Regions from separate parts of the Paenibacillus sp. ClWae2A genome, predicted to be linked through region 3. Evidence: riboswitches for the same ligand, from Rfam matches in the RefSeq annotation. Region 3 holds a riboswitch; each other region holds the start of a gene.
The links. A riboswitch is a leader RNA that binds a small molecule or an ion and turns the genes downstream of it on or off. The one in region 3 is predicted to bind cobalamin.
Positions count from the first base shown of each region.

Region 1 (10,254 bases), on a different contig from region 3:
GCCGTAGATGGCTGATGAAATGAACTCCAAGATGAAGGAGGATATACACATATGGCGCAACAGGAATGGTTTATGGTCAAACATGCGGTGACCGGGCGAGGATTGGCTAATAGCAAAACAGATTCGTTGTCCTACCGATTCCAACAGGAGGGTAAAGGTTTCATATTTACCGTTACGGGCCTGGACAAGCAGATTGTGGAACAGATTATGGAGCTTAGACAGGAGCTAAACGTATTTCGCTTCGTCCAACGCAAGGATCAGCCCCTTTTGAAACACTGGTACTATGTAGACGGTGAACGGGTAGTCTACGACAGGGAGAGTCACACGCTAAGCATCTATGCGAAGTCAGAGATTCGTTATGTGCCTGAAGATTATTTTGCGGACTAACTAAAATAGGTTGAACAGTTTTTTGAATAGTTAAGGAGGTCTCTGTTAAATACAGAGGCCTTTTTGCTGTCTGAAATTAGAGGATTTAATCGTAATTTTGCAAAAAAGACCACATAATTCCCCGCTATCTGGCACAAGCTACCTTGTATAAAAAACAAGAACGGAGGGGCGGCATATGGCGGACAAAACATCTGGGAAAGACAAGTCCCGACAACCGGGACGAGCTTCAGAAGAGAAAAAACATATCCCTTTGGGACTGCCGTCCCCGCCTTTTCTGCGGCAGCCGATTAGTGCAGTACATGCAACTCAGATTCAGGCGGTAAAGGAGATCTTTTCCGATTGCTCGGATGTGGTTTTTCGCAACGTTATGATTACGCCGGAAGTGAAAGGACTGCTCGTCTATATTGAGGGTATTGTCAATTCGGCTGATATCCAGGAACACATGCTGCGTCCGATTATTCGTGGGCTGGTACAGCAGCGTACAGATGAACCTGATGTTCCACTGGATGATACAACCGTTGAACTAACACAGGTGAAGCGTGTGAAAACCTGGGCCACCGCGGCTGAAGGGGTGCTGGCATCCTCCGCACTTCTGGTGGTCGATGGAAGTAGCGAAGCCTGGATGTTCAACGTCAAAGGCGGCGTCAGACGTGGCGTGGAGGAACCTCAGACGGAATCCGTAATTCGGGGACCACGGGAGGGATTTACCGAAACACTGCGCGTGAATACGGCTTTACTGCGGTTCAAGCTGAAAACCCCCTCTCTCAAGATGGTAAGTATGACACTAGGCACAGAAACCAAAACCGATATTGTTCTGACCTATCTGGACGATATTGCTGATCCGAAGTTGATTCGGGACGTGAAGAAACGTCTGGAAAAAATAAAGATCGATGGCATTCTGGAGACGGGTTATATTGAGGAACTGATTGAAGACCACCCGTATTCTCCATTCCCGCAGATGCACTATTCCGAGCGCCCGGATACAGTAGCAGGTAACTTGTTGGAAGGACGATTTTCCATTTTAGTAGACGGCACTCCCTTTGCGTTAATTGCTCCAGTCACGATGTGGCAGATGCTTCAGGCCAGTGAGGATTACTATGAACGATTCTTCATCAGTAATCTGTTGCGTTGGATACGGTTTCTGTTCGTAGCTATTGCACTTTTCCTCCCAGCGCTGTATATCGCCATTACCACATTTCATCAGGATATGTTGCCCACCACGCTAATTCTGAGTATTGCCGGTGCACGGGAAGCCATCCCTTTTCCGGCTTTGGTGGAAGCCCTCATCATGGAGCTATCATTCGAAGCCCTCCGTGAAGCGGGGGTCAGGTTACCGAAAACAGTCGGTCAGGCAGTCAGTATTCTCGGTGCGCTTGTGATCGGACAGGCTGCAGTACAGGCAGGGATTGTGTCCGCACCGATGGTTATTATCGTATCCATGACAGGTATAGCTTCCTTTACAATTCCGCGGTTTAACTTTGCGATTACCGTACGTCTATTGCGATTTCCGATCATGTTATTGGCGGGTATGCTTGGACTATATGGCATCGTCATTGGCTTGGTCCTGATCTCGGTGCATCTGACACAGATGACTTCGTTTGGTGTACCTTATCTGTCAGGTCTTAGCCCGTACAGTAAGACTGATACCAAGGATATTCTCATTCGTGTGCCGTGGTGGAAAATGATCCATCGTCCTTCTACGGTTCAGGATAACCAGAAACGGATGAAAGACAAGATCAATGGTTCGCCTGAAGCTGAGGAAGGATGGTGAACACATGTTTCTTATTCGAAAAATTAGAGCCGCATTGATTTTGCTCCTGTGTACCCTTTTAATAGCCGGATGCTGGGATCGTAAGGAAATTAATGATATTGCCTTTGTGATTGGCGTAGCTGTTGATAAGGAGGAAGACAATTACAGATCCAGTCTCCAGATTGCACTTCCCGGTCAATCCGGTTCTACGGGCAGTTCGGGAGGTGGCGGCGGTACAAGCGGGGACAAATCATGGTTCATGTTGTCCAACACCGCGAAGACACTGAGGGGGACTACACTTGAAGGCCAAAAAGCACTCTCACGAACGATTTATTATGCGCATCGTCGTACCCTGCTTATTGGAGAGGACCTTGCCCGGGATGGCGTGGCTCCGATGCTCGATTTATTTACACGTTACCCGCTCAACCGATTCTCTGCATTACCGGTCGTTACGAAAGGTGCGGCATATGAAGTCATGGATACGGATGCACCTATAGAGAAGTTTCCATCCGAGATGGTGAGAGAGTTGTGCTTTCTAAATATGCGTAACCCACGTTCTCTTAAAACGTTCACCGATGCCATTCTTAGTGAAGGGGTAGATCCCTTCTTGCCTGTAGCTTCCAAAGTGGACAATGTCCCAAAAAATTGGAAGGATGCCAAATCAAATATCAAGCTGGATGGATTGGCCATTTTTAAAAAAGACAAGTTGGTAGGCATGATTGACAAGGCTCCCGCTGATGCCCTGATTCTCGCTATGGGGGAAGCCAATGCACCAGAAATTATGGTCAAGGCTCCGCGCGGAGAAGGAGATATATTCATCAAACTGAACGAGAACCATTCTTCACTGCACCCCAGTGTCAAGAAAGAAAAGGTCACTGTGACCGTTCAATTGTACGCCAAGGGAGTAGTTGTAGATAACGAATCAAATTACGGTGATCTGCGTGAAAAAGAGATTTTGAAATTAAATGACGCGGTCCACAAAAAAATAAAAGAGGATATCGTTGAAGGGGTTCGATTAATTCAAGGGAAATATCATGCCGATATTCTCGGGATTGGTCGGTCGATCCATCAACACTTGCCAAAAGAGTGGGACAAAATGAAGGATCGATGGGATGATATCTATCCTGATGTTGAGGTGAATGTTATCCCCCACGTCATCATTGAAAATGTAGGGGTAGTCAATAAACCGATCGGTGTCATGGAGGAGGATATCGTACATGATTAAACCACTGTTGTTCACCTATTTGGGGATGGTCATCATGGTCATCGCGATGGACTTTAGACATCTAAAGCAGGCGGCAGTTATTAATCGCTGGTTATCCTATGGGCTGATTGCATTGGGGACAGGCATTTGGTTCTATGTAACCCATCTGAGCAAAACCTTTTATATTTCCGTATGGATCAGCCACGTCATCCAGCGATTCTTACCGTTACCATAGATACGGACTAAGGATGGTACGGAGTAAACTTTGAATGATGGGAAGGAGGTACTGTATGAATCAAAGTGTGACTTCTCGACAGATTGTACTACTCGTGCTGCTGCTCAGTATTACGGGCACGTTGATCCAACCCCATGCACAGGCCATTTATTACGCGGAACAGCACGCTTATCTCTCGTATGTGCCAGTTGTTCTCGTGATGATTATATCCATGTGGATGGTAAGCCGAATTCAGCGGAGATTTCCGAATCAGGATCTATTTGAGGCGCTTGCTGAGCGGTTCCCCTTTATGGGAAGGCTCGCAGGCGTAATGTACATTTTGTTTTTTTTCTTCATATTCGCTAGAGATATCCGATTAATTGGTGATTATGTAAGTATAACCTTGCTAGAGACAACGCCGATATCCATTGTGGTATTGTCACTCATGATTATGGCGGTATTTATCGTCAGAGGTGGGCTTGGTTCGTTGATCGGAATGTCAGAACTATATGTTACCCTGTTCCTGTTGAATTCTGTAATTTTGCCTTTTATGCTGATTCAGCAGGTGAATATGGATAATCTGATGCCCTATTTTCATCTCGATATGGCAGGTGTAGGCAAAGGGAGTTGGTACATATTTTCTTTTTATGGCGAGATGATCGCCTTACCTTTTGTCGTTAAGGGCAGTGATTTTCGCTTCAAGCCTGTGTTATGGGGCATCATTATCTCGGGATTGCTGATGATGCTGATTATGGTGGAAACCATCACGTCGATTGGTGTGCCCATTGCCTCCAGACTCGTATACCCTTCGTATGAACTTGCAAGGCAGCTGCAAATTAGTGATTTTCTGGATCGGTTTGATCTGGCGTTAGCAGCGGCAACCTTGCCTGCCATGATTACCAAAATTGCATTTGATCTGTACTTTGTCTGTTGGGGACTGAAGCGAATGATTCCGAAGGTTTCGGGAAAGGTCATGACAGGTCCGGTGGCACTGTTAGGCTTTGTTTGTGCATTCTGGTTTTTCAAAAACGCCATTCAGCTTTATCGTTTTACCCGGGAATGGACATGGATCGCCATTGTTTTTGAAGTACTGTTCCCTATGGTGCTGTTTCTTTTCCTTCGTCCTCGCAAAAAGGATAAAAAAGAATCTACCCAACAGAGATCGGGAGAGCAGTCCAAGAAAGAGAAGCATGAACAGGGACAAGAATCCTCTGATTCGGAGAAGAACGGAGAGAAAAAAAGGCAGGATTCTCATGGTGGAGAACTCCAGCCTTCCTGATACATTCCATCAAAAATCCTTATAGATGAAACGGGCAAAAAGAGGGTAAGCACAGTTTCCCTTGGCAGAAGTACCCTGTATACTGTAGTCAGACTGATGAACATTCGGCTGGACTAACGGGGGGAACATGAATGGCTCAACATTTGGCAGGTGTACGTGTAGCATTGACAGGACCACGAAAATCGAAAGAAATGTCCATACTGGTTGAAAAAATGGGCGGTATTCCGCTTGTGCGACCGGCACAGGGAACGGTATTTCTGGATGATCGGAGTATCAGGGATGGGCTGGTATCCTGGATCTCAGACCCGCCAGACTGGGCGGTGTTAACAACGGGTATGGGATTGGACGCGATATTTGAAATGGCCGAGGATATGGAAGTGGCGGGACAGTTGCTGGATGCACTGTCGGAATCCTCGATTGCGGCGAGAGGTTACAAGACAGTGAATGCACTGAAAAAGCGCAAGTTAACGCCGCTAGTACGGGACGATGATGGCAGTACGGACGGGCTTATTCGTGAATTTGCCCCACATGATCTCGCAGGAAAAAAGGTTATGTTGCAGCTTCATGGGGAGACAGCTCCCAAACTTGTCGCATGGTTGGAAGAACAAGGCGCAATCGTCACACAAGTGCTTCCTTACCGCCATGTACCGCCGGAAGAGGCAGAACTGGAACAGCTATTGAATGAAATTCTAAAGTTCGAGGTAGATGCTGTTGCGTTCACAAGTGGACCGCAGGTCCGATTCCTGGCACAATATGCGGCATCGCAGGACAAGCTTGAGCCGATGCTTGCAGCCTTCAGACAAGGTGTAATCCCTGCGTCTGTAGGTAAAGTTACAGCAAACTCCATGCGTGAAGAAGGCATTGAGGCACTGGTCATTCCGGAGGAAGAGAAGATGGGAGCACTCATCGTTGAGCTGGGACGTTACTTTGCGGCAGGGCGTGCGGCCAAGATTAGTGGCTTGCAATCCTAGATAGCAATGACTATGAATGAACGTATTCAATTATTAGGTTAGTGGATGGTTGAAAACGAATCGTATATGTGTATGTTACTTCTGGTTCTGATCCGTTTTTTGGATCAGGACTTTTTTCTGTTTTGTCTGAAAATAGAAGAACGGACAAGTATCATAAGCATGGACATTATTTCCTGAGCGGTGTTATTATGAGAACAATATTGAATGAAAACAAGCAAGGTGCTCTTGCGTGCAGCAAGAGGTAACAGGGAATCGGGTGAAAGTCCCGAGCGGTCCCGCCACTGTAATGGTGAAGCCCTTTTTGATTCAAGTCACTCGGCAAGCCGGGGAAGACAGAAAAGGAAGCTGATGATCCAAAGCCAGGAGACCTACCTTGCATGTGTCACCGAACCCTTCGCGGAAAGGAGTGGTGTACGAAGAATCAGGAAATGGGCGAACAAGCGGTTCGCCTGGCTGGCCCCCCCTTGGGCCACATAGTCACAGGATTACCCTCTGGGAATCTGGACTGTGTTCTTGAGTGTACGTACATGCGTATCCCATCCGTTACAAGGATGGGATTTTTTTGTTTTTTTTTGATAAATGTACATCCTTGCGATAACCAACCATATGTCGGGAAATTGCAGGTAGAGGATAAATTGGTTTGATCATAACAGGTGGTTGATGAGAGGGTCTGGTTCGGTAGTCTGAGTAAACAGAGCTGACGAGTTGAACATGCAGTACAGTTCGGGAGAAGGTCGGCATAGCCGCCCTTCTTCAATGTTTGGATCAGTTCGACAAGTGTGATGGAGGAGGAGAAGCAATGCAAGATCAAGGCAAGTTGCTGATTATCGGGTTTGGTCCGGGAGCCATGGAACATATCACGAAGCGGGCACTCGAAGCACTTCAGGAGAGCGAGGTTATTATCGGATACAACACCTATGTGGATCTGATTCGCCCTCTGTTGAACGGGCAAGCGATTGTGCGCACAGGCATGACGGAGGAAGTAAGCCGTGCACAAGAAGCGGTCAGACAGGCGGAGATGGGCAAAATTGTTGCCGTAATTTCCAGCGGTGACGCAGGCGTATATGGTATGGCGGGTCTGGTGTACGAGGTGCTGATGGAGCAAGGCTGGAAGCCGGATACGGGTGTTGCCGTCGAAGTTATTCCGGGCGTGTCGGCCATTCAGTCTTGTGCATCACTGCTTGGTGCTCCCGTCATGCATGATGCATGTACGATCAGCCTTAGTGATCACCTCACGCCGTGGGAGACCATTATTCGCAGGGTCGAAGCCGCAGCGTCCGCTGATTTTGTCATTGCCCTGTACAATCCACGCAGTGGACGACGCACACGCCAGATCGTGGAGACACAGGAAATGATCCTGCGTTATCGTGACCCACAGACCCCGGTAGGTCTGGTAAAAAGTGCATATCGTGAGCGTCAGGACGTTGTCATGACCACACTGGAGGATATGCTGAATCATGATATCGGCATGCTGACGACTGTGATTATCGGCAATTCTTCGACCATGATGTACGAAGGACTCATGGTCACCCCTCGCGGGTATCAGCGAAAATACACGCTGAACACCGCGGAACAGTCGCTCAGACCTCATGAGCGACTGCGCACGGAAGCCGAGCCATGGTCGCTCGGCGCAAGGGACGCCCGCGCTGCCGCCTCCGGCGAGGCAGCGGGCCAGAGCGCGGCCAGCGTTGCATCGGCCGCGCAGCCACAGGCGGAGCCAGCCCTGCGCGGCGCCAGCGCCGGAGCGGGCACGGCCCCGCAAGGGCAGCCGCCCGCTGGTGCAGGGGCTGCTGCCGCTATGCCTGCGGCAAGCCTGGCGAGCAGCGCTGGCACCGCCGTGCTTGCCGGCGAGCGACCTGTGCCCGTTGCGGCAGAGGCCGCTACGGGGCGAGTCGCCGAAGCGCCACGCGCTGGCGCAGCTGAGCTCGCTGCCGAGGCGCTGACACGGCTCGCGGCAGGCGGCGCGTTCGCGGGCGAATCGGCGAGCCGCTGGCTGGATGCAGCAGCGCCGAGCCATACGGCAAGTGCATCGCAGGCTGCGACCGCAACAGCGGTACGCACTGCGCCCGAGCCTGGGCGCAAGGCGCCGCTGTTCGAAGTCGGCGTGTCGCCCGGCGTGGGCAACAAAAAATTCACCGCCACCCAGATGGCGCTGCTGGCGCAGTGTGCAAGTGAAGATGGCGAACTGGAGTACACGCCGGAGCACCAGATTATTCTGAGAGTGCCGACATTTGAACCGGACTCGCTGGTAGAAGAGCTGCGCGCAGCCAATTTTATCGTTGTACCGATTGGAGATGTCATCAAGGTGAAGGCCTGTGACTTCTGTAACATGGAGAAGGACGATGCTGTCCCGATGGCTAACCATTTACAGGCCGTGATTGGCGGTCTGGGTGCACCCAAAGAAACAAGTGTGGCGCTGAATGGCTGCGGTATGGCATGTTACGGGGCAGTGCTGGAGGATATCGGCATCGTGTATCGCAAAGGTGCATATGACCTGTTCCTCGGTGGCAAGAAATTCGGCCGCAATGCTCACCCTGCCCAGCCCGTAGCGGAGGGAATTCCGGGTGACCAGATTGGTGGCATTGTGGAACGCATTGTAGCCGATTACAAGGAAAAAGGTCATCCGAATGAGCGATTCCACAAATTCTTCAAACGAGTTGGTGTAATTCAGGGCTTCCGCCATGTGGATGCACCGGTCACGGTGGAAGTAAACCCGATATGCGGTGACTAAATCCGTACTAATTCCTGTTTAAGTTCTGATTAAGTCCTTAATTGAATCGCCTCCTTCGGGGAGACGTGATGGTGTAGCTTGTCAGGGATCTAATATTTTGCAATATGCGCTGGATTTCAGCTGACATAGATGGATTGATTTTTACGAGTAATGTATCGCATGGATTGAATGATTGGTTTGGCGTAGTTTTTGCCGGATGAACTGGATTGGCGAATGAATATGAAAAGTCTGATCTGCGAGTCAGACGGGGGAGGAATAACAAAAGATGGATGCAATATTGTTGGTGGGACACGGGAGTCGTGATCCCGAGGGGAACCGGGAACTGAAGGAGTTTGCAAATGAGGTAGCAGCGAAGGCACCGGAGAATACGTTGGTGGAGACCTGCTTTCTGGAGTTAACGAGACCAAGTATTGCTGAAGGTGTTACCGCTTGTGTGGATCGAGGAGCAACACGTGTCGTGTTGGTGCCGATCATTCTGTTTGCTGCCGGTCATGCCAAGATTGATATTCCTAACGCCATTGACCGTGCCAAGGCACGTTATCCGCAGGTGGAATTCGTATATGGTCGTCCCATCGGTGTTCATGAGAAAGTTGTTCAGATCATGCAGACCCGTCTGCAAGAAGCACAACCTGTACTTGTCGCATCCCAAGGCGGTACAGCGGTAGCGGCTCCACCAGTTCCGGTGACGGATGAAGAGACCGCAGTACTGGTGCTTGGACGGGGAAGCAGTGACCCGGATGCCAACAGTGACTTTTTCAAAATGACCCGGATGTTATGGGAGAAACTGCCCTACAAGTGGACGGAAAGCAGCTTTATCGGTGTGACTCAGCCCTCATTCCCGGATGGATTAGAGCGCTGTCTGTTGTTGGGTGCAAAGAAAATCATCATCATGCCGTATTTCCTGTTCACAGGTGTACTGATCAAGCGCATTGATGAAATGACTGCGGAATTTGCAGCGGCGCATCCAGACATTCAGGTTGAGGTTGGTGGATATTTTGGCTTCCACCCGAAGCTGGTTGAACTGGTACTGGAGCGGGCCCATGAGGGGTTATATGGACGTGTAACAGCCAACTGTGACAACTGCCAATTCAGGCTGGAAGCAGCCAAACACCACCATCACCATCATGATCACGACCATGGGCATGACCACGATCACGACCATGACCATGATCACCATCATCACGATCACGATCACGACCACGACCACGACCACGACCACGACCACCATCATGAACACAGCCATGCGCACAATCACGATCATTCGGATCATGATCACTCGCATCATCATGATGAGCATGACCATCAGCACGTACATACACACGAGGATCACGCGCATAAGCATGACCACGATCATGATCACACTCCTACTGCCGTCGATCGTCAAGCGTCACTCGATTATCATCATGATCACGATGAAGAGTTGCATCATACACATCACGAGCACGAAGGAAATCGGAATAACCCTAACAACGAGGCAGAAACGGCACAAAGAGATGCTTCTCCCGATCAGGCACAGGTTGCAGCAACTTCGGAGCAGGTGAATCGTCCATGATCTTCATGTTGTGTGGTACGAGTGATGCAAGGGAACTGGCTCTACAGATCCAGCAGCAAGGTGCAGATGTGCTGACTTCTGTTGTAACCGACAGTGCGGCGAATAGCCTGACAGAGGCTGGATTACCTGTTCGGACAGGCCGTTTGACCGTGGAAGCGATGGTGGA
Region 1 is NZ_JAULSQ010000004.1:127,482-137,735, forward strand. It holds gene QVE09_RS15305 (pirin family protein) at 1-7, shown strand, start outside; gene QVE09_RS15310 (hypothetical protein) at 52-387, shown strand; gene QVE09_RS15315 (spore germination protein) at 563-2,158, shown strand; gene QVE09_RS15320 (Ger(x)C family spore germination protein) at 2,163-3,362, shown strand; gene QVE09_RS15325 (hypothetical protein) at 3,355-3,576, shown strand; gene QVE09_RS15330 (GerAB/ArcD/ProY family transporter) at 3,632-4,834, shown strand; gene QVE09_RS15335 (uroporphyrinogen-III synthase) at 4,966-5,805, shown strand; cobalamin riboswitch at 6,006-6,195, shown strand; gene cobJ (precorrin-3B C(17)-methyltransferase) at 6,605-8,536, shown strand; partial or broken gene QVE09_RS15345 (sirohydrochlorin chelatase) at 8,802-9,854, shown strand; gene cobK (precorrin-6A reductase) at 10,085-10,254, shown strand, end outside.
Region 1: linked by a shared signal. The riboswitch ahead of cobJ (precorrin-3B C(17)-methyltransferase) and the one ahead of nikB (nickel ABC transporter permease) in region 3 are both predicted to bind cobalamin.

Region 2 (10,254 bases), on a different contig from region 3:
GGGCAGGTATTGCAGGATTAATCACTGCACGGATGTTATCTGATTATTATGATGAGGTATGTATCATTGAGCGAGATGAATTGCCTTCTGAGCCGGCGAATCGGCAGGGTGTGCCTCAATCCTTTCATCCACATCGTGTATTACCGCGCGGCGGACTCATTCTGGAACAGTACTTTCCCGGATACAATGACGAATTGGTCGCGCTTGGTGCCATTCCTTCACATGAAGAGAAGTTTATGATTGCCAATCGCTACGGTACATTAGTCAATAAGGCGAATGCTGATTCCTCATTTAAAATTGCATCGAGCAGCAGAGCCCTGCTGGAATGGGTACTGCGTCAGCGAGTCCAGAACATAGATCATATAAGTTTCTTAACGAGTACGGAAGTTACCGGGTTAATGGCATCAGAAGATCAGCGTTCCATTACAGGTGTGTATACCAAAGAAAGAGGCCGGGATAACCGGGAAGAAATGCTTGCGGCAGATATGGTTATTGATGCTGCGGGACGTTCTTCCAAATTGATCAGATGGCTCGATAAGATCGGGTTGTCCGTGCCTGAGCCGGAAGTGCTGAAGGTGTCTCTTGGTTACAGCACCCGCTATTATAAGATACCGTCCTCTATTCAAAATGACTGGGGAACGGTGATAACAGAGTCCGATCCTGTGCAAGGAATTCGTGCAGGCATGTTGTGGCGCATTGAAAATGATATCGCTGGACTATTACTGTTCAACGCAGGAGGAGATGAATATCCTTCAACCCATCCGGATGAGTTCCAAGAGCAAATCAAACATCTGTATGCTTCGGATGAAATCGTAGCGTTGGCAGACCAGCTGGAGCCTTTTCAAGGGCCGCGGGGATACCGTATTTCCGAGTCGGTCCGTCAACATTTTGAACTGATGGAGAATTGGCCCTCCGGATTACTCGTCCTTGGCGATGCATTTTGCAGCTTCGATCCGATCCATGGCCAAGGCATGACGGTCGCTGCAATTGAAGCCGAGACCATAGGAAAATGTTTGGATGAGCAGCGAATGCATCCTGAGCCGCAGTTTGAGCGCCAAGTGTTGCTTCGTATGCAGCAGGCGATTGAACCGGCCTGGTGGCTTAGTTCTGTGGCCGATCTGCGTTGGAAAGGGGTAGAACATGTTGGGCCTTCCCGAATGAAAGGGGTTGCGTTTGCTCAGAAGTATATAAACTTGTTTACTAAGCAGGCAATGAAAAAGGCGAGTCAGGAAAATAATAAACATCTCTTTTTTACCCAGTTCCTAATGAATGCTCTAATCCTTCCTCCAAGTGAATACTTTAAAGGTGAAATCCTGAACATGATCCTGAACGACAATGGTTCCGAAGAAGAAATGGAGTTAAGAGCAGAGCTTGGTGTCCAAGATCCGGAGCTATTCCAGCAAAGAATAGATGAGATCATTCCGTCATTTCAACTGGAATTTGATGGGCAAATCAAGAAACTGCTGGAGTCTTTTCAGCATGCCATGAGCAAGTAAAACAATGAATCGTGGTGCGTGAAAGTAGGCAAAACATGAAACGCATAATTTTAAATTTCATAGCTAGCATTATAATCTCAATCATTGTATTTTTTATTGTTTTGTTTTTTGTCGATGTCCCAGATACAAATCGTGTCATCTTATCTATGGCGATTACGATTTCACTACAATTATCCTTAATCACGGCATTATTACTTTCAAAACATAAAAAATAACAGAGAAATATACCTACTATAATCATTCATACAGAAAAATGAAAATGTCTTTAAAATCAAAAAAACAGCCCTGTACAGCGAAATTCGCCGACCGGGCTGTTTGTTGACCTTATTTACTCTGCGTTCAGCACAAACTTCTCGATAACCTCTTTTACGCCGTCTTCGTTATTACTTGCCGTAATGTAGTCCGCCAGCTCTTTCAGCGCAGGGATAGCATTCCCCATCGCTACACCAAGACCAGCAACTTCGAGCATCTCATGGTCGTTCCAGGAGTCGCCGATGGCAATACACTCGCTGAGCTGGTGACCGAAATGGTCAGCCAGGAAGGTCAGGGCGTGGCCTTTAGTTCCTTCATTGTGCATGATCTCCAGGAAGTAAGGTTTGGACTTCGTGATATGGACTTGAGGTCCGAGCAATTCACGCAGGTCAACGGCAACCTTATCCAAGTAGTCTGGCTCATCGATAATAAGCAACTTCGGAGTTTTTTGTTCGATGACTTTGATGAAATCAGATTCGATATAATATTGGGTACCGTTTAATTTGGCATAATCACGCAACTTGTCGTTTTCCTCACGGGCATACAACTTGTCGTCAATGTATGTTTGAAGGTGGAGATTGTTTTCAAGGCAGTAATCATACAGTTTACGGGAAGCTTCCTGTGGGACGTAACGCTCATAAAGTACTTTTTCGTCCAGCAGGTTTTTCACCAATGCGCCCTGATACGTAATGATGGGCACGTTAAGTCCGGTTTGACGAGCAAGCGCTTGTGCGGAAGCATAAGCACGTCCAGTCGCCAGCGTTACAGTTACCCCATGGGCAACCGCTTGTTCCAGTGCAGTCTGTGTAGCAGGGGTTACTTCCTTGTTGTCGTTGATCAGTGTGTCATCAATGTCGATTGCGATTAATTTGTAGGTCATCTGTATTTCTCTCCTTTTTTATCTGTATCTATATTAACGAACGAAAAATAAGTTTTACACGAGGCCACTCCGAATACAGATTCATCTTTCGATCGCTGTTATCCCCGGATTTTTGATTCCATTCCCCAAGGGGAAATCCGTTGATAAGCGTATGCTTCCGATGTAGCTTTTTTTCAAAAAGCTTTAAGCGAACGCTTCGCTTCTCCCGATAAATTCTGTCTTCTCCGTTAACGTGTAATCTTAGACTTCGTTCTAAAACTATACTTACATCTAAATTTTATTCTTCTAGAAAAACAAGGCCGATAAAGTCTTCCAGCTCAAGGTTGCCGAAATAGTGTTTTACATCCAGACCTTCCAGAGCTGTACGTACCTCGGATTCCTCATAACGCTTGCCGCGCAGCATATTTTCGATATCCGCCACATCACCTACACCGAAGAAGTCGCCAAAGATTTTGATATCTTCGATGCGTCCATCCTTGATGTTCATGCGCAGATCGATGATGCCAACAGGGAATTTGCGAGTGTGCTTCACATTGCTTTCCGGAGACAAGCCATAGTTCCAGTCCCAGTTGTTATAACGCTCAGCGGAGATTTCTTTGATTTTGTCCCAGTCTTTGTCAGTGAGCGTGTACTGTGGAACGTCCTTAGGCTCCATCCGGAAAATGTGACGTAACAGCTCATCGCGAAACTGCTCAATCGTCAGGTTGGTGTCAATCAGATCTCGTATGTTGGCGACCCGGCTGCGCACGGACTTGGTGCTCTTGGATTTGAACTTCTCGGGATTGACGTTCAGGGAAGCCTGAACATGCTCCAAATTCAGATCAAACATCAATGTGCCATGACTGAACATGCGCCCACGTGTGGAAAACTGGGCGTTGCCCGAAATTTTCTTTTCGCCGACTTGCAGATCATTACGCCCGGTCAACTCGGCATTTACACCAAGCTCGTGCAAAGCTTCAACCACAGGCTGGGTAAACTTGCGGAAATTATGGAAGGATTGACCGTCATCCGCTGTAATAAAACTGAAATTCAGATTGCCCAGATCGTGATATACCGCTCCGCCTCCCGAAAGGCGACGAACCACCTGCACACCGTTATCCTGAACGTACTCGATATTAATTTCCTCAATCGTATTTTGATGTTTACCGATGATAATCGACGGACGGTTGATGTAGAACAGCAGATAGCTGTCATCCTCCATCGGTAGATGCTTCAGAATGTACTCCTCAATGGCAAGGTTTACAGAAGGATCTGTAATGCCCTGATTGTCAACAAACAGCATGGTCATTCCTCCATTAATGTATGTGAGGGATTGCTAGTCCCTTATGTAGTGAACCTTGGATATCAAAAGGAACCGAAATTCCTCTTCTATTGTAAACGAATTATGGTTGGGACACAAAGAAAACAGGATTGACCCACACCTCCCGTGCCATCCATAATAAAAAGGACATACAGAAAGGATGACGGAAGAATGACCGGTTATATCGAAGTGTTCGGACATGGCGGGGATGTGGAGACGGCTGCGTCACGATTTGGGAGGGATGCCGCTGATTTTCTGGATTTCAGTGCCAACATTAATCCGCTTGGTCCGCCCAGAGGGGTGCTGGAAGCTATACAGCAAGGATTACAGTCGGTGATTCGGTATCCCGATCCGGGGCATCGGGGATTCAAAGCACTGCTGAGCGAGCGTCTCGGTGTGATGCAGGAGCAGATTTCCGTGGGCAACGGTGCAGCCGAAAGTATGGCGCTCATTCTGCTGGGGCTTGCCCCGCGCAAGGTTGGTACGGTGGAACCGGGATTCTCGGAGTACCGGGCGTTGGCACGACAATTCGGGGCTGAGGTTATACATACGGAGGGCAGAGAAGAGTTGGCATGGCGAGCGGAACCCGAGGACATCGAGCAGCTTATGGAAAAGGTAGATCTATTCTTCCTCGGCCAACCCAACAATCCAAACGGTGTACAATATCCGCTTGAGGTACTGCAAAGGCTTGCCCGCAAAGCGGAAGAAACGGGAACCGTACTTGTCATTGACGAGGCCTTTATGGATTTTATTCCGGTAGCCCGGCGCCAGTCTCTGGCATCACATCTGAATGACTATTCTAATGTGATCATCATTCGCTCGATGACGAAGTTTTACGCCATTCCGGGCTTGCGTCTCGGATATGCTTTGGGCCGTGCGGAATACATTCAGGCGATGACGAAGAAACAGGTGACCTGGAGTGTCAACGGTCTGGCGCTTATGGCAGGTGAAGCCTGTCTGCGCAGCGGAGAACGGTACGAACAGGAGACCATATCACAGATCGCGCGGGAACGGGGGCGTCTAATGGAAGGACTAAAGGCGTACGGATGTGCGGTGACACCGGGAGAGGCGAATTTTATTTTGGTACGTGTGCCGGCCCCTTGGACAGCAGCATCAATGCAGGAGGCACTGGGCCGAAGGGGTATTCTGATTCGCAGCTGTGCCATGTATCCGGGGCTTGACGAATGGCATGTACGTTTCGCGGTCAAGGATGCAGACGCCAATGCTACATTACTCGAAGTGCTGGGCAGCGTGCTCGAAAGCAAGGGATATCCAAATGTCGATCAGTCCTCCATTCATGAATCAAGTCAGCAGGAGCAGACGAAAGATTCGGAACAGGCACAGGGAGGGAGGCGGTCGTGACACTCCCGTTTTATAACTACTTTGCGAATGGTGAAACAGGCGAGAATGAATATGCTTCCTCTTCCTGGCCCGGACTGAACATATCCGCACATGAACGACATATCAAAGCTCAGAGCCCAAGGGCTGCCCAAGCGTTGTCGAGTGCGGTATATGGCGGTGGGATGATAGAACTGGATCGAATATTTAACATCTATGTGGACAGGCATTACCGCTGTGATGATCCGCCGCGTGATATCGAACAAGCGCTGAATGAATGGCATGAGCCGGGGGATCAATGTGCCGGATTATTGACGGCCGTAAGGCTGGAGCATACCTCCATTCAGGAATATACAAGTGATGAATTTGGTCTTCTATGCTGCACCACTGCGGGTGTATCGAATGCAGCACGCGCGGGGTCGGAGAGAACGGTATTTGATACGGCGGGAAATAAGACGATGTCTTCCGGCAGGGAGCGCTCTGCTCCTTCAGCACGGAATCTAACGATGCCCCCCTATGTCCCGGGTACAATTAACATCATGCTCTGGTTGAATGGGCGCATGACCACCGGGGCGATGGTGAATGCGGTACAGACATTGGTGGAAGCCAAAGCGGCAGCGCTGGCGGATGCGGGTATTCTGGATTCGGAGAACGGGTTGCCCGCCACCGGCACCACAACCGATGCCATTGTGTTGGCGGTACGTCAGGCAGTGGAGGAACCTCATCCGATAATCACTTATGCCGGGACAGCGACTACGGTCGGGGCGGCGATTGGCAGATTGGTATACGACACGGTGACAGAGAGCCTTCGGGCAGGACTGTTATGGAAAGAGGGGATCAGGCACAAATGACTTTTGAGCTGGAACATCTATGGAACTGGCCGTTCTGGACAGGCATGGCAGGAGCCTGGATTATTATACTGGCGTACCTGTTGGACCGATGTATCGGAGATCCACGCTGGATTCCCCACCCGGTGATTGGCATGGGCAAAGGCATCTCGGCGTTGGAGCGTGTCATTCGCTCGCGTGTGCGTACAGATTCGGGTCTGAAGAGAGCAGGGCTGTTGTTCCCGATTGTGATTGCGGGGGGTTCTTTTGCCATCACCTGGGGACTCGTATATGTGCTTTGGTTGATTCATCCTGTCATTGCAGCAGTAGCTGAAGTGGTGCTCATTGCAACGACCATTGCTTCAAAAGGGCTAAAGGATGCAGGCATGGAAGTGTATCGTCATCTGAAGCAGCAGGATTGGCCGGCGGCCAGACGTTCACTGGGCATGATTGTTGGACGTGATACGGCGCATCTGGATGAACCCGAGGTTGTGCGGGGAACGGTAGAGACGGTTGCCGAAAATATCGTGGATGCCATTGTATCGCCGTTATTCTATGCGCTCATTGGAGGCGCTCCGCTTGCCATGGCTTATCGCGCCATCAACACGTTGGATTCCATGGTCGGATATAAAAATGACAAGTATCTGCATCTTGGTTGGGCCTCAGCCCGTCTGGATGATGTGGCGAACTGGATACCTGCCCGGCTGACCGCGATTCTGTTAATTGTGGGTGCCTGGGTCATGAAGCTGGACGCCAATGGAGCAGCACGCATGGTCGCACGGGATGCAAGATTACATCCAAGTCCGAATAGCGGTTTTCCCGAATCAGCGGTGGCTGGAGCACTGGGCATCCGGCTTGGCGGACATAACGTGTATCACGGCGTTGCTTCATTTCGTGCCTACATGGGCGAGGCCACACGGCCAATGGGAGCCGAGGATATTGTGCAAACGTCACGCCTGATGTTCTGGTCGGCAGGGGCTTTTGTGGTACTATGCGTGTTCATAACGCTGGGTGTGTGGCTGGCAGGAGGGACGCTGTTATGGTCATAAATGCAGGAAATGAAGGAAATGCAGGCAATGAAGTACATACGAATCAGCCTGGGCCGCTGAAACGAAACATTCTGTGGGTCCGTCATGGGACAACGTTGTGGAATGTGGAAAAAAAATATCTGGGGCATACCGACATCGGTCTGCTGCCAAATGCCAAAGAAGAACTGGCTCCGCTTCATGAACAATTGAGCGGTGTTTTGTGGAACGAGGTATATTGCAGTGATCTGCTTCGTTGTCGGCAGACGCTGGAACAGATTCTTCCAGATGCCAGCGGACAGGTGAAGTTCGACTCGCGTCTGCGCGAGAATGATTTTGGACATTGGGAAGGGCTGACGTATGATCAGCTCAAGGATAACCCTGTGTACCGAAACTGGATTGATGCGCCGCAGGAGGTCACTCCGCCCGGGGGGGAATCGTGGCAGGAGTTTACCGGACGGTTGGATTCCTTTCTCCAAGAGATGTTGTTGGAGGGTCGTCTTTCAATGTACGTTGATGAGGGGCAAGTGCCAACCATAGTTGTGGTTACGCATGGTGGTGTCATCCGGTATGCCTTGTCCCGTCTGATTGCCGGGCTTGGGTTCTGGGATACTCATGTCGTACCGGGACAGGCGATTCAGGTTCAGCTTGAACAACAGGGGAATCAATGGTTTGGCAGCAGAGTGACTTTTCCACCGATCGGGTTGTAAGGATGTACAATATACCCTATAATCACAACAGAAGTGTGACTTCAGCATGGATACAGGTACGCTTCAGGTTGTGAAGCCTGAACGAGTATGCAGCATGCAGAAATTACACGGCAATGGTTTACCATATCAGCGACCAAGGGTCCCGCGTGTGAAGGCTGTCTTTTCATGGCAAATTTAGTACGAGTCATGAAACACACATGGGTGAAATGGGGAAGCCGGTGCAAATCCGGCACGGTCCCGCCACTGTAAAACAGGATGATTCCTGTAAGTCAGGTTACCTGCCCTGGACGTACAAACCGGTGTTCCTTCGAGGAAAGGACAGCGTTTCGGGCTATTCTATGCGCATGGACAACCCTTGGTTGAACATGTACAGATCGCCATATGCGAGACGTCATCCCTGATCCTTGTCCAAGGATTGGGGATTTTTTATTGTTCATGTAAGATGAACGAGACCAATTTTACACGAGGTCACTACGATTGCAGTACCATCTTCCGATCGCTGTTATCCCCAGATTTTTTGATGCCCTTTTTTGAAAGGGAAAATCCGGTGATAAAGGCGAACACTTCGTTTCTTCAGATCGGTTCTGCACTCTCCGTTAACGTGTAAATGTTGCAGTTCAAACCTTGTACAGGAACACCAAGGCATGGGCAGTAAGAGTTCGAGCACGATGCAAGAAAATAGTACAGATAGAGAAGGGGAGAATAACAGAATGAATTTCAAGAATTGGAAAAGCGTAGCGTCCCTGCTAAGTGCAGCGGCACTTGCACTGGCTTTGGCCGGATGTGGCAATGCAACAACGAACGAGGGCACTTCACAGCAACCGGCACAGGAGCAGTCCCAAGGCCAGGTGCAGACGGACCTCAAAACACAATATCCACTGACAGTTACGGATGCAACGGGTGAATCATTCACCTTTGAAAAGGCACCTGCCAAAATCGTATCCGTGTCTCCGGCTGAGACAGAATCCCTGTTTGCCCTTGGATTGGACGATCAGATCGTTGGTGTATCCGACTATGACGATTATCCGGAAGCAGCAACAACCAAAGCTAAAATGGGCGGTATCACCAAGCCCAATGAAGAGTCCATCATTGCCGCTGAAGCCGATATTGTATTCACAGGTATCTCCATGAGCGAAGATGCAGTGAAGAAACTGCGCGAACTGGGTATTACCATTTTCAAAACGGACCCTAAATCCATCGACGATGTGATGAATAATATCGAAACCTTCGGTAAAATCACCGATCATCAAGAAAAAGCACAAGAAATCATCACTCAGATGAAACAGGACGTGACGGATGTAACCGAAGCGGTGAAGGCAGTTAAACCGGAAGAGAAGAAAAAAGTATACGTTGAATTCTCCCCAGGTTGGTCGGTAGGTAAAGGTGAGTTCATGGACGAACTGATCACCGTAGCCGGAGGAACCAATATTGCTTCGGACAAAGAAGGCTGGTACCAGATCAATGAAGAAAATGTGATCGCCTCCAACCCGGATGTGATTTTGTATGCTAATGATGTAATTGATGAGAATTCCAAAACACTGGATCAGATCATCAAGGCTCGTAGCGGCTGGGATCAAATTACGGCTGTAAAAAATGACGCGGTTATTGGCCTGGATGCCAACCTGCTGAGCCGTCCGGGTCCACGGGTAACTCAAGGGTTGAAAGAAGTAGCCAAAGCGATCTACCCTGACTTGTTCCAATGAGTAAAAAGCTGATCCTGTTCGGAACGACGGGCATGGTGCTACTAGTGCTCACCGTGCTCATCTGCACGGGCATTGGTTCAGTAGCGTTGCCGATCCGGGATATTGCAGGTATCCTGATTCACAAAATTCCCTGGGTGGGCGACTGGATTACACCGGATTGGAATAAGGCAGCAGAACAGATTATCTGGAAAGTCAGATTCCCACGTGTACTGCTTGCTGTGCTCGTGGGCGCATCGTTGGCGATTGCCGGTGCGGGATTTCAGGGGGTTCTTCGGAACCCGCTGGCAGACCCGTTCACCTTGGGCGTATCATCCGGTGCGTCAGTGGGGGCTGCTTTCCTGATTTTCTTCGGATTGCAGTATGCACTGATCGGGATCTGGACGTTGCCACTGGTGGCGTTTTTGACGGGTGTAATCACATTATGGTTTGTTATGGCACTGGCTCGTGAAGGGCGTAAAATACCAACACACAGCCTCATTCTGGCTGGTGTGGTCATGCAAAGTTTCCTGGGCGCAGTGGTTTCCTTCCTGTCGACCATGTCGAAACAGACGATTAATGAAATTATATACTGGACGATGGGAAGTCTGGCATTACGCGGGTGGTCGTATACGGCCATCCTTTTCCCGTATTTTCTGTTAGGGCTGGTCTTTCTCTGGAGCCGCGCACGCTCGTTGAATGTGCTTGCGCTGGGAGAACGTCAAGCGGCACATATCGGGATCGGAG
Region 2 is NZ_JAULSQ010000007.1:53,718-63,971, reverse strand. It holds gene QVE09_RS20035 (NAD(P)/FAD-dependent oxidoreductase) at 1-1,496, shown strand, start outside; gene QVE09_RS20030 (Cof-type HAD-IIB family hydrolase) at 1,825-2,628, opposite strand; gene lplA (lipoate--protein ligase) at 2,906-3,910, opposite strand; gene cobD (threonine-phosphate decarboxylase CobD) at 4,100-5,290, shown strand; gene QVE09_RS20015 (adenosylcobinamide amidohydrolase) at 5,287-6,117, shown strand; gene cbiB (adenosylcobinamide-phosphate synthase CbiB) at 6,162-7,142, shown strand; gene QVE09_RS20005 (histidine phosphatase family protein) at 7,133-7,828, shown strand; cobalamin riboswitch at 7,998-8,128, shown strand; gene QVE09_RS20000 (ABC transporter substrate-binding protein) at 8,539-9,531, shown strand; gene QVE09_RS19995 (FecCD family ABC transporter permease) at 9,528-10,254, shown strand, end outside.
Region 2: linked by a shared signal. The riboswitch ahead of QVE09_RS20000 (ABC transporter substrate-binding protein) and the one ahead of nikB (nickel ABC transporter permease) in region 3 are both predicted to bind cobalamin.

Region 3 (10,254 bases):
ACCTTAATATTACGATCCAGCAGGTAGAAATCGATAGGATACATCGTCGCGCCTTGCACGTTGCTTTTACTCACAATATTAATCGGGGTATAGGTCAAAAACATATAGGCTGCATCATCCAAAATGATCTGCTGGGCTTCTGCTGCAAGGGCATACCTTTTCTCCACATCAAATTCGGAGTGAAGGCGAGTAATGACCTCATCCAGCTTCGGATTGCTATATCCGCCCACATTCCATTCCGCACCGGTCATGAAGTAGAAATCCAGAATATACTGCGGGTCACCCGTAATGCCTGTATTAATACTTGTTAAAGCGAGATCGTAATTTCCGCTCTTCTGATGATCGGTTAGATCCTCATAGGAGGTCATCTCTACCTGAACGCCAATCTCTTTAAGCTGGGACTGCATTGCAGCAGCCACAATCGAATCGGACTCATAAGCGGAGTTGAGAATCAGCTGTAGCGACAGCTTCTTGCCATCTTTTTCACGGATGCCATCGCCATCTGTATCCTTGAAACCAGCCCCATCTAGCAACTGTTGGGCTTTCTCCGGTTCGTAATCATATCCTTTGATCTTGTCATAGCCGAAAGGCAGAGCTGAGGTGAATGGTCCTTTGGCTGCCTGACCCCCCACCAGCGTATTTGCGTACATCTCCCGGTCAATACCATAAGAGATCGCCCGGCGAACCTCCGGATCACTCAGTAGTGGTTTGGTTGTATTGAACCATACGAACTGGGTACGCAGGCTTGGAATCTCATCAATGGTATATTGACTCTTATCCTGGAATAATGACAGACTACTGCGTCCCACGTTACTGGCTACATCAATCTCTCCGGACTGCAGGGCAAGGGCACGTGTGCTGTCATCTTTGATGTATTTCAACGTCAATGTGTCAACATCTGCCGCACCGCCCCAATACCCGTCATACTTTTTCACCTGAATTTCTTGATCCGGCGTATAACCTGTCACCATAAATGGTCCAGTAGCAATAGGCTCGCTCTTGAATTTGGATGTATCAGCACTAGTATCCACGATGATAAACAGCGGCTCGGCAATATTGCCAAGCAAGGACGCGTAAGGCTCTGTCGTCTTGATCGTCAGATCTTGTCCTTCAGCAGTCATCGACGCAACTGGCACAGTTGCTTGTCCTCTCTCATTTAGTTCAATGGAGCGTTCGATTGATTTTTTCACCGCTTCTGCGGTTACTTTGTTTCCGTTATGGAAGGTTACACCCTCCCGAATATGAAAATGCCAAGTCGTGTCATCCACACGTTCCCATGTATCTGCAATTTTAGGGACTAACTTCATATTCTCATCAAACTGAATGAGCGTCTCACCAATCGCTGCACGTGTAAGCGTCCAACCGTTCCATTCTTCTGCCGGGTCCAGATTGCTGCCAAGCCAGAATAGGGCTACATTCAGATGCGTTGGTGCACTTGTCGTGCCACTATCCGTCGCCGCTGACTTCTCCGTTGCATCAGACGAGGTTGATGGATTATTCGCGTTGCCACAAGCTGCAAGCAAGAACACAACCAACATGGATACGATGGTAAACAGGATTGGTTTTTGAAAATTCCTCTTCATTCTGATTCCTCCAGATAAGCTGTATTTTTCTTGGGATCAAGCACATCTCGCAGGCTGTCTCCCAGTAAATTAAAAATAATGACGGTACTAAATATCGCCAGGCCCGGATATATCAACAACCACGGCGCAGTCTGCAGATATCTTCTGCCTTCATTTAACATGGCCCCCCACTCGGGATTCGGTGGCTGCGCGCCAAGCCCGAGAAAGGATAACCCCGAGATGGACAGCATCATACCACCCACATCCATCATTGCCATGACGATTAGCGGGGACAACATATTGGGCAGGATGGTCCTGCCGATGATCTGTATCTTGCTTGCTCCGCTGAAAGCAGCGGCAGCGACATATTCTTTTTGCTGAAGGGAAATCACCAGGCTTCTGGCCATCCGTGCATACTTCGCCCACCAGACAACCGACAGTGCCAGCACCGTATTGAACAGTCCCGGCCCAAGCATGCCTACCACAGCGATGGCAAAAATAAGGCCCGGAAAGGCCATCAATGTATCAGATAGGCGCATGAGCACCATATCTGTCACACCCCGAGCGAAACCGGCGATGACCCCAATCGCTACACCTAGTATGAACACAATGCCAATCATCATAAAGGTGAGCAGCAGCGAGGTTCGTGCACCATATAGAAGACGAGATAATACACAGCGGCCCAGCTGATCGGTTCCAAGAGGATATTCGGCGCTGGATGGCTGCAGCACTTTGGCAAAGTTCGTTGCAAGTGGATCGTGTGGTGCAAGCAGCGGTGCAACCATGGCAAGAATAATCCAGAAGACGGTCAGAGACAGCAGGAATGTGAACCAGCGATTTTGCAGTAATACAAGTCTGAAGGCTCTCATCTATACATCCACATCCAGTCGGATTCGGGGATCACGAAGATGTGTCCATACATCAACCAGCAGATTCAGCATGACATATATGATCGCCATCCAGATGACATACCCCTGAATCAGAGGATAATCCCTTGTGAAAATTGCATCTACAGCCATCTGTCCAACACCCGGCCACACAAATAAACTTTCCACAATCGCTGCACCACCTAACAAAGCACCTGTCGTCATGCCCATAAGAGTAACGATCGGCAGCAGGGCATTGGGGAGAATATGACGCAAAATAATGATCGACTCCTTCACACCTCTGGATCTTGCTCCGATCACATAGTTCTGGCTTGTCTCCTCAAGCAGGACCGCACGAATCTGTCTGCTGTACTGGGCAACAAGTGGAATCGCGAGTGTACATGCAGGCAGAATCAGGCTGTACCATCCGGAATTGCCCATTACCGGCAGCAGCTTCAGCTGTACACCGAAGACCAACATGAGCAACATACCCAACCAGAAGCTGGGCATCGATAATCCGGCAAAAGAGAACAGACGAATGACGTGATCAAGCCATTTGTTACGATAGACAGCCGACAACATCCCTAATGGAAAAGAAACCAGTATAACCAGAAGCATGGCGCTTCCTGTTAGCCAAAGCGTTGCAGGGAGCCGTGCCATCAGCACGTCCAGTACTGGACGATTGTATTTATATGATGTACCGAAGTCCCCAGTCACCACCTGTCCCAGCCATGTCCCGTATCGGTAGAGAAAGGGCTCATCCAATCCAAGCTCCGACCTCACCTGCCTGACTAGCTCATCCGATGGTGTTACCCCTGTAGACATAAGCATAAGTCTGGCTGGATCTCCCGGTGACAGGTAGGTTAGCAGGAACGTCAGGAACGTGATGCCGAACAATACGACTACCAGTTGTATTAATCGTTTAACGATATATCTGCTCAAGTGCTCTAACGTCCTTCCCCAAAACTTTATGTATGTGTCATGATGTTCTTCGTCCATAACAAAAAAAGCGTCCCTCTCCGTGTTACTGGATGAGGACGCCTTAAATAAACAGATTTTCAGAAAAAATCATGCTCTCTAAACACCTTCCTATCTCCCGTAGGGTACTACTGTGTTTGTTAAACCTGGCAGGTCTCCTGGCTCCAGAATCATCGTCACTTGCAGCTCCTTCCCGGCTTAAACCAGTGGATTATCGCTACCTGACTCCTCTGTTACAGTGGCGGGACCGCGCCGGTATTACACCGGACTTCCCTATTAAGCTTCTACCCTGACGGGCAAAGCACCAAGTTCCACATATTCAATTACACTTCTGTATCAGTATAGCGGGACAACGTTTAATGATCAAAACTTTTCTTTTAAATTTGAAGCACTAGGTGCGTCTAATCTCGATTTCTCGAACCCTTTGGAGACACACCCGTCACACGCTTAAACATCTTGGAAAATAATAATGGATCCGTATAGCCAACAGAGTGCGCCACTTCACTGACCGACAGTCCTGGATTCTGAAGAAGTTCGGCAGCACGATTCATACGGTACTCCAGGAAAAAGGACTGTAGCGACATGCCATATCGCTCTTTGAACAATCCCGATAGATACGTGCGATCCAGCCCCACAGCTTGGGCAATATCCAGAATGGAGGTTCGCTGGCTGTACCTGTTCTCCATGAACTGCACCGCCTGCCGGATGTACGTCTCTTTGTTCGAAAGGAGCTGCCCTATTTCTTCCTCCACAGGCGAAGAAGAGATTAATTCTGCCATCAAGCGGTACAAGAGACTCTGATTCATCACATCGCCTCCCGGACGCGTGGAAGCCTGGACCATCTCTGTATACAACTGTTCCATCGTATTCGTATCCTGGGCATCATATATCGGGCGCTCCGGGCTCAATTGGGCACGTTGCATGAATGCTTTGGCTTGTACGCCTTTAAAACCAAACCACGAATACGTCCATGGCTCCTGCGGATCTGCCTCATAATGAATAAGTGTGTCCGGGAGAATGACAAAACCCTGTCCCTCGCTAAGCTTGTATTCCTGATCGCCCATGTACACGGTGCCCCGTCCTTCATGGATGTAGTGCACAATGTAAGAATCACGTACACCCGGTCCCCAATAATGCGCAGGCTCACATGCCTCCCACCCAAAAAACAACAAAATCAGCTCCATCTGTGTCCAGCCTGCGGGAACCACATTCATCTCAATGCGACTCACTTTTTCGCCCACCCTCCTTATTTCCTTCCGCGGTTCACCATCTGTATATCTAATTAAATTATAACAGCTAAAGTACATAATTATTAGTTGAAAGCGGCAACAAAAATGGGATTATACCATGTTTGAAAGGGGTTGAGCCATAGTTATATGTGCCGAATCGGCCTATAGTTGGGGTACAACATTTTTCAGGGAGGCTGAACTTAAGATGAACAAAATTACGTTTCTCGGTGCAGGAAGCACCGTCTTTGTTAAAAATGTATTGGGTGATGTCATGATGACCGAAGCACTGCAGGATTTTGAGCTGGCATTGTTTGATATCGATGCTGAACGTTTGAGCGATTCAGAGCGTTTGCTGACCAGTCTGGCCCGTTCACTCGGAAGTCGTTGCGTCGTGAACGTATATCATGACCGCAAAGAAGCGCTGCGCGGGGCCAAATATGTCATCAACGCTATCCAGGTCGGTGGATATGATCCATGTACCATTACGGACTTTGAGATTCCGAAGAAATACGGACTGCGTCAAACGATTGCAGATACACTCGGTATCGGCGGAATTTTCCGTAATCTGCGGACGATTCCGGTTATGCTGGATTTTGCCCGAGATATGCAGGAAGTATGTCCGGATGCATGGTTCCTGAACTACACCAACCCGATGGCCGTGCTTACCAACGTCATGAATGTACATGGTGGGATCAACACCGTAGGTTTGTGTCATAGTGTGCAGGTATGTGTACCACATCTGTTTGATGCACTGGGGATCGATCAGACAGGTGTCGTGGCTAAGATTGCAGGGATCAATCACATGGCGTGGCTGCTCGAAGTTACCAAAGACGGGCAGGATCTATACCCCGAGATTAAACGTCTGGCGAAGGAAAAACAGAAAGAACAGCATGACGACATGGTTCGTTATGAGTTGATGCAGCGTTTTGGCTATTATGTAACGGAATCCTCCGAACACAATGCCGAGTACCACCCTTACTTCATCAAGCGGAATTACCCGGAGCTGATTGAACGCTTCAACATTCCACTCGATGAGTATCCACGCCGCTGTGTGAACCAGATTGAGGGCTGGAAAGAAATGCGTACCAAGCTGTTTGCCAGCGAAAATATTGAACATACCCGCAGCCGTGAATACGCATCGCATATTATCGAAGCGATGGAGACGAATAACCCGTACAAGATTGGCGGCAACGTCATGAACAACGGACTGATTACGAACCTGCCGCGTGAAGCATGTGTCGAGGTACCTTGTTTAGTGGATGGATCAGGGATCAGCCCTACGTATATTGGGGATCTGCCTCCACAACTCGCGGCTTTGAACCGGACAAACATCAACACGCAACTGCTGACAATTGAAGCGGCAATCACTGGCAAAAAAGAACATATCTATCATGCCGCCATGCTTGATCCACATACGGCTGCGGAGCTGTCTATCGATGACATCGTAGCGATGTGTGATGAGTTGATTGAGGCTCACGGCGACTGGTTGCCAAAATACACGTCATAATATAAAAGCACCGTTTCCTTTGCAGCTAAAGGGGACGGTGTTTTGTTCTTTCCATAGCGCTCACCCGCTGAATGGTGCATCACATCATGGTTAAGAAATGTCCCGCTCTCTTAAACGTTATTCGGCAGGGAGCAAAAAGCGATAACCAATGCCAGGCTCCGTCTGAATATATCGCGGATTCGTTGGATCTTCATTTAATTTTTTGCGCAGATGTCCTACATATACCCGAAGATAATGGCTGTCGGACTCATGATGATGCCCTCCCCATACTTGCTGCAAAAGCTGGCGCTGAGTGATGATTTTTCCTGCATTGGAGGCAAGCACCTTCAGCATCTCATATTCCGTTGGAGTTAATTTGACCAAAGTCCCCTCCAGTTCGACCTGCCTTTGGGCCAGATCAATCGTGAGTGATCCAAAGCGCAGTATTGGCTCATCCGTTGTTTTGGCTACATGACGCAGCGCCACTCGAATACGGGCGACCAACTCACCCATTCCGAATGGTTTGGTCACATAATCATCTGCACCAGCATCCAACGCGGCAATTTTGTCTCCCTCCTGATCCTTCGCTGTCAGCACAATAATCGGTACCTGTGACCATTCACGAATCCGGCGAAGCACCTCCATACCAGACATGCCCGACAAACCAAGATCAAGGATGATCAGATCCGGATGTACAATACTGGCCTGAATAACGCCCTCTTCGCCATCCCCACACTCGTGGAGTTCAAATTGGTGTGCCTGAAGGGTAACCTTGAGCAATTTGCGAATCTGCGGCTCATCATCGATCACCAGTATGCGAGCCCCTAGTGGTGCGTTCATGTTATTCTTCAACCTCTCCTTGTTCTGAATAGGGAAACCGCGATCCGTGAGCCTCCATGGGGATATCTATGCGTATTCTCGTACCCCCGCCCGGATTCGGCTCTGCCACAATGGTACCTCCGTGGACTTCCACAATGCCTTTGCAGATCGCCAGACCAAGCCCCGTTCCTGTGACATGCTGAGTCGACTCCGAGCGATAGAACTTATCAAATATACGCAATCTTTCTGCTTCCGGTATACCGATGCCTTGATCAGCTACCCAGATCTTCAATTGACTTGAACTCTTATCACTCGTCACAGTGATGACAATCTGGCTCTCACCGGGCGAATATTTGATGGCGTTGCTGAAGATATTCACCAGTACCTGCTCCAGTAATACTTCATCTCCGTAGATAAATGCCGGATCATCAGGCAGTTCAACCTGAATGTTGGGATGCGGACTGAATTCCCGAACCTGTGTCAGTACAACGCTGATTATGTCTCCCACGTCACACCATTTCCGGTTCAGCTGCAACATGCCGCTCTCCAGCCGGACCATACCCAGCAGATTCGTGACGAGACGATTCATGCGTAAGGCCCCATCCCGAATGTTGCCTGTTAATTCTCTCCGATCCTCGGGTGTAAAAAGAGTATCGTTCTCCAACAATCCCGTAGCCGAGCCGATAATGGCGGTTAGGGGCGTACGCAATTCATGAGAGACCGAGTCCAGCAGCGCTGTACGTATGCGCTCCGATTCGGCAGTGATCTGCGCCAATCGAGCCTCTTCCGCCAGCTTCACTCGGGCAATGGCACCTGCGGCCAGTCCACCGCATGCCTCCAACAGACGAAGCTGTTCTTGCTGCTCATGAACTTCACCAGCGTCCATGCTCACGGCGAGCACGCCATGAATCTGCTCCTCTGTGCGTAGCGGTACGTAAAGTCCGGGAGATTCCCGTAAAGCGGATGATCCCTTACCTGCGATCTGTCCGTGATGATATACCCATTTGGCAATGGCAACCTCCGACTCTCCATCTCCCCAGCCATCCTTTTCCCCTTCTGATGCGGATGTGGAAGAGCTTGTAACCAGCAGATCCCCCTGTCCATCCGGAAGATACACAGCTGCTGGCTTGCCCAAGGTGAGCGAAACCTGGGTTGCAATGTTAACCAGCAACGTATTCAGATCCGTAATGGCTGTCATCTGACGACTCAATGCGTACAGGGAGTTAGTCGTGGCCTCGCGTGCTTTTACCATCTCCAGCTGTTGTCGCAATCGACCTGCAAGACTGGCTGTCAGGATCGCCACCGCAAGATACACGACAAAGGAAATGAGATATCTCAAGTCTTCAACCGTAAAGCTCAAATATGGCGGTACAAAAAAGAAGTCAAACATAATGACGCTAAAACTCGCGGCATATATAGCTGGCCCCATTCCCCAATACACGGCACTCACCAATACAGGAAATAGGTATACAAGTGCTACATTAACCAGATCGCCACTCATACCGATGGCATGAAGCAGCAAAGTTAGCAGAGTCACCCCAAGGGTCACCCATACATATGCCGGAACCCGTTTTCCATGGGATGCCTGCGTTTCTTTTTTTATTCGTTCAGACAATATCCATTCACATCCCGCTCGGTTCATAATCGTAATCTGCAACGATCAATACATCCAGATGCCGCGACAAGCGTACAAGTCGGTTCACCACCGAACCTGAGCCGCGGTAGCCATTCAGCCACCACACCCGTCTTGCCTGCCCGACCACCAACTGGGTTGCTCTTGCCTCCGATGCCTTTCTTGCCAAAATCTCAGGTACATCGCGCAGCCTTGGACTGTGATGAATATGAAATTGACCACCAAGCCGAATCGTCAGCTGCTCCAACGCTTCCAGATGGCACTTAAATTCGTCACTCATGGACTCACCGATGTGGATATGATGTACATGCCAGATGGCTTTTAGACGAAAAGCCATGCGGAATCCGCGCCGGATCAGCCGCTCGGCATGACGATCACTGCTTACACATACAAAGACCGCTTCCTGTCTGCGCCAAGGTCCTCGAAGTGCAATTTTGGCCTGCTGTGCTTCAAGCCGTTCATCGACATCGTCCGCCAGCTCGCGCAGAGCAAGTTCTCGCAAGGCAATCAGATTGCCAATTTTGAAGAAATTCGCAAGGGCTTGCTCGACCTTGGCAGTTGCATAGATTTTACCCTCCCTCATGCGCTGCCGCAAGGCCTGAGGCGCCACATCAATCAACTGCACCTCATCTGCCATCTGAATGATCCGATCGGGTACGGTCTCGCGGACACGAACACCGGTAATATGTTCAACGGCATCATTCAGACTTTCGAGATGCTGTACATTCATTGTGGTAATCACCGAGATGCCTGCATTCAGCAGGAGCAGGACATCTTCATAACGCTTTTGCCGGACACTTCCGGGCACATTTGTATGCGCAAGTTCATCCACAAGCACCACTTCCGGACAAAGACGCAGAATGCCCTCCGTGTCCATCTCTTCCAGACGAGCCTCCTGATACACTCGCTGTGCGCGAGGGATCACAGACAGGTGACCCATCTGCTCCACGGTTTCCGCCCGCCCATGTGTCTCCAGCAAGCCGATCTGCACATCGATGCCCTTACGGAGCAAATCATTGCCTTCCCGCAGCATCATGTAGGTTTTGCCTACTCCTGGTGCAGCACCGATATATATTTTGAATGTGCCGCGCTGAATCTGACCAATCTGTTCCTTCATTTCCTGCTCGCTTAGTCTGCGGTATGTCAGCGACTCCACATCGTTAACTTTAGCCGGAACCACACGTTCACCCTCCCTGGCCGCTCGATCAGCAACCAGAAACAGATCAACACCACGTAATCTGCGTAACAGCGAGTTAACAACGGACCCTTGCCACAGTTCCTGCCAGCGCGTACGCCGGGAGTGTCCCATCACAATTCGGGTAATCTGGTGCTCCATTGCGTAACGCGCCAGCGTAGACGGGATGTTGCGACGGTGTATTACTGACAGCTCCTCCATATGGCCGCCAAACTTCTCCACCAGCTTGATCATATTCCGCCGAAATACGGTTGCCTCCTTGGTTAATGGCTGCTTCATATTCCGAAAAACCACGGCGCACAAATCACCATTCAGCCGTTTGGCAATCTGTTGTCCACGCCGGATATAGATCGAGCCGTTCCAATGATATTGCGTGGACACCAGAATCCGTTCCATGATGCCTGTTGTGACGGTAATTCCCATCTCCTCCCGATGCTCACGCAGGGATTCATTCACCCCTTCTGCCACCAATCTCAGTGCCAGTTC
Region 3 is NZ_JAULSQ010000012.1:33,399-43,652, forward strand. It holds gene QVE09_RS25220 (ABC transporter substrate-binding protein) at 1-1,583, opposite strand, end outside; gene nikC (nickel transporter permease) at 1,580-2,431, opposite strand; gene nikB (nickel ABC transporter permease) at 2,432-3,370, opposite strand; cobalamin riboswitch at 3,538-3,730, opposite strand; gene QVE09_RS25235 (AraC family ligand binding domain-containing protein) at 3,808-4,635, opposite strand; gene melA (alpha-glucosidase/alpha-galactosidase) at 4,841-6,142, shown strand; gene QVE09_RS25245 (response regulator) at 6,260-6,961, opposite strand; gene QVE09_RS25250 (ATP-binding protein) at 6,963-8,555, opposite strand; gene QVE09_RS25255 (histidine kinase) at 8,563-10,254, opposite strand, start outside.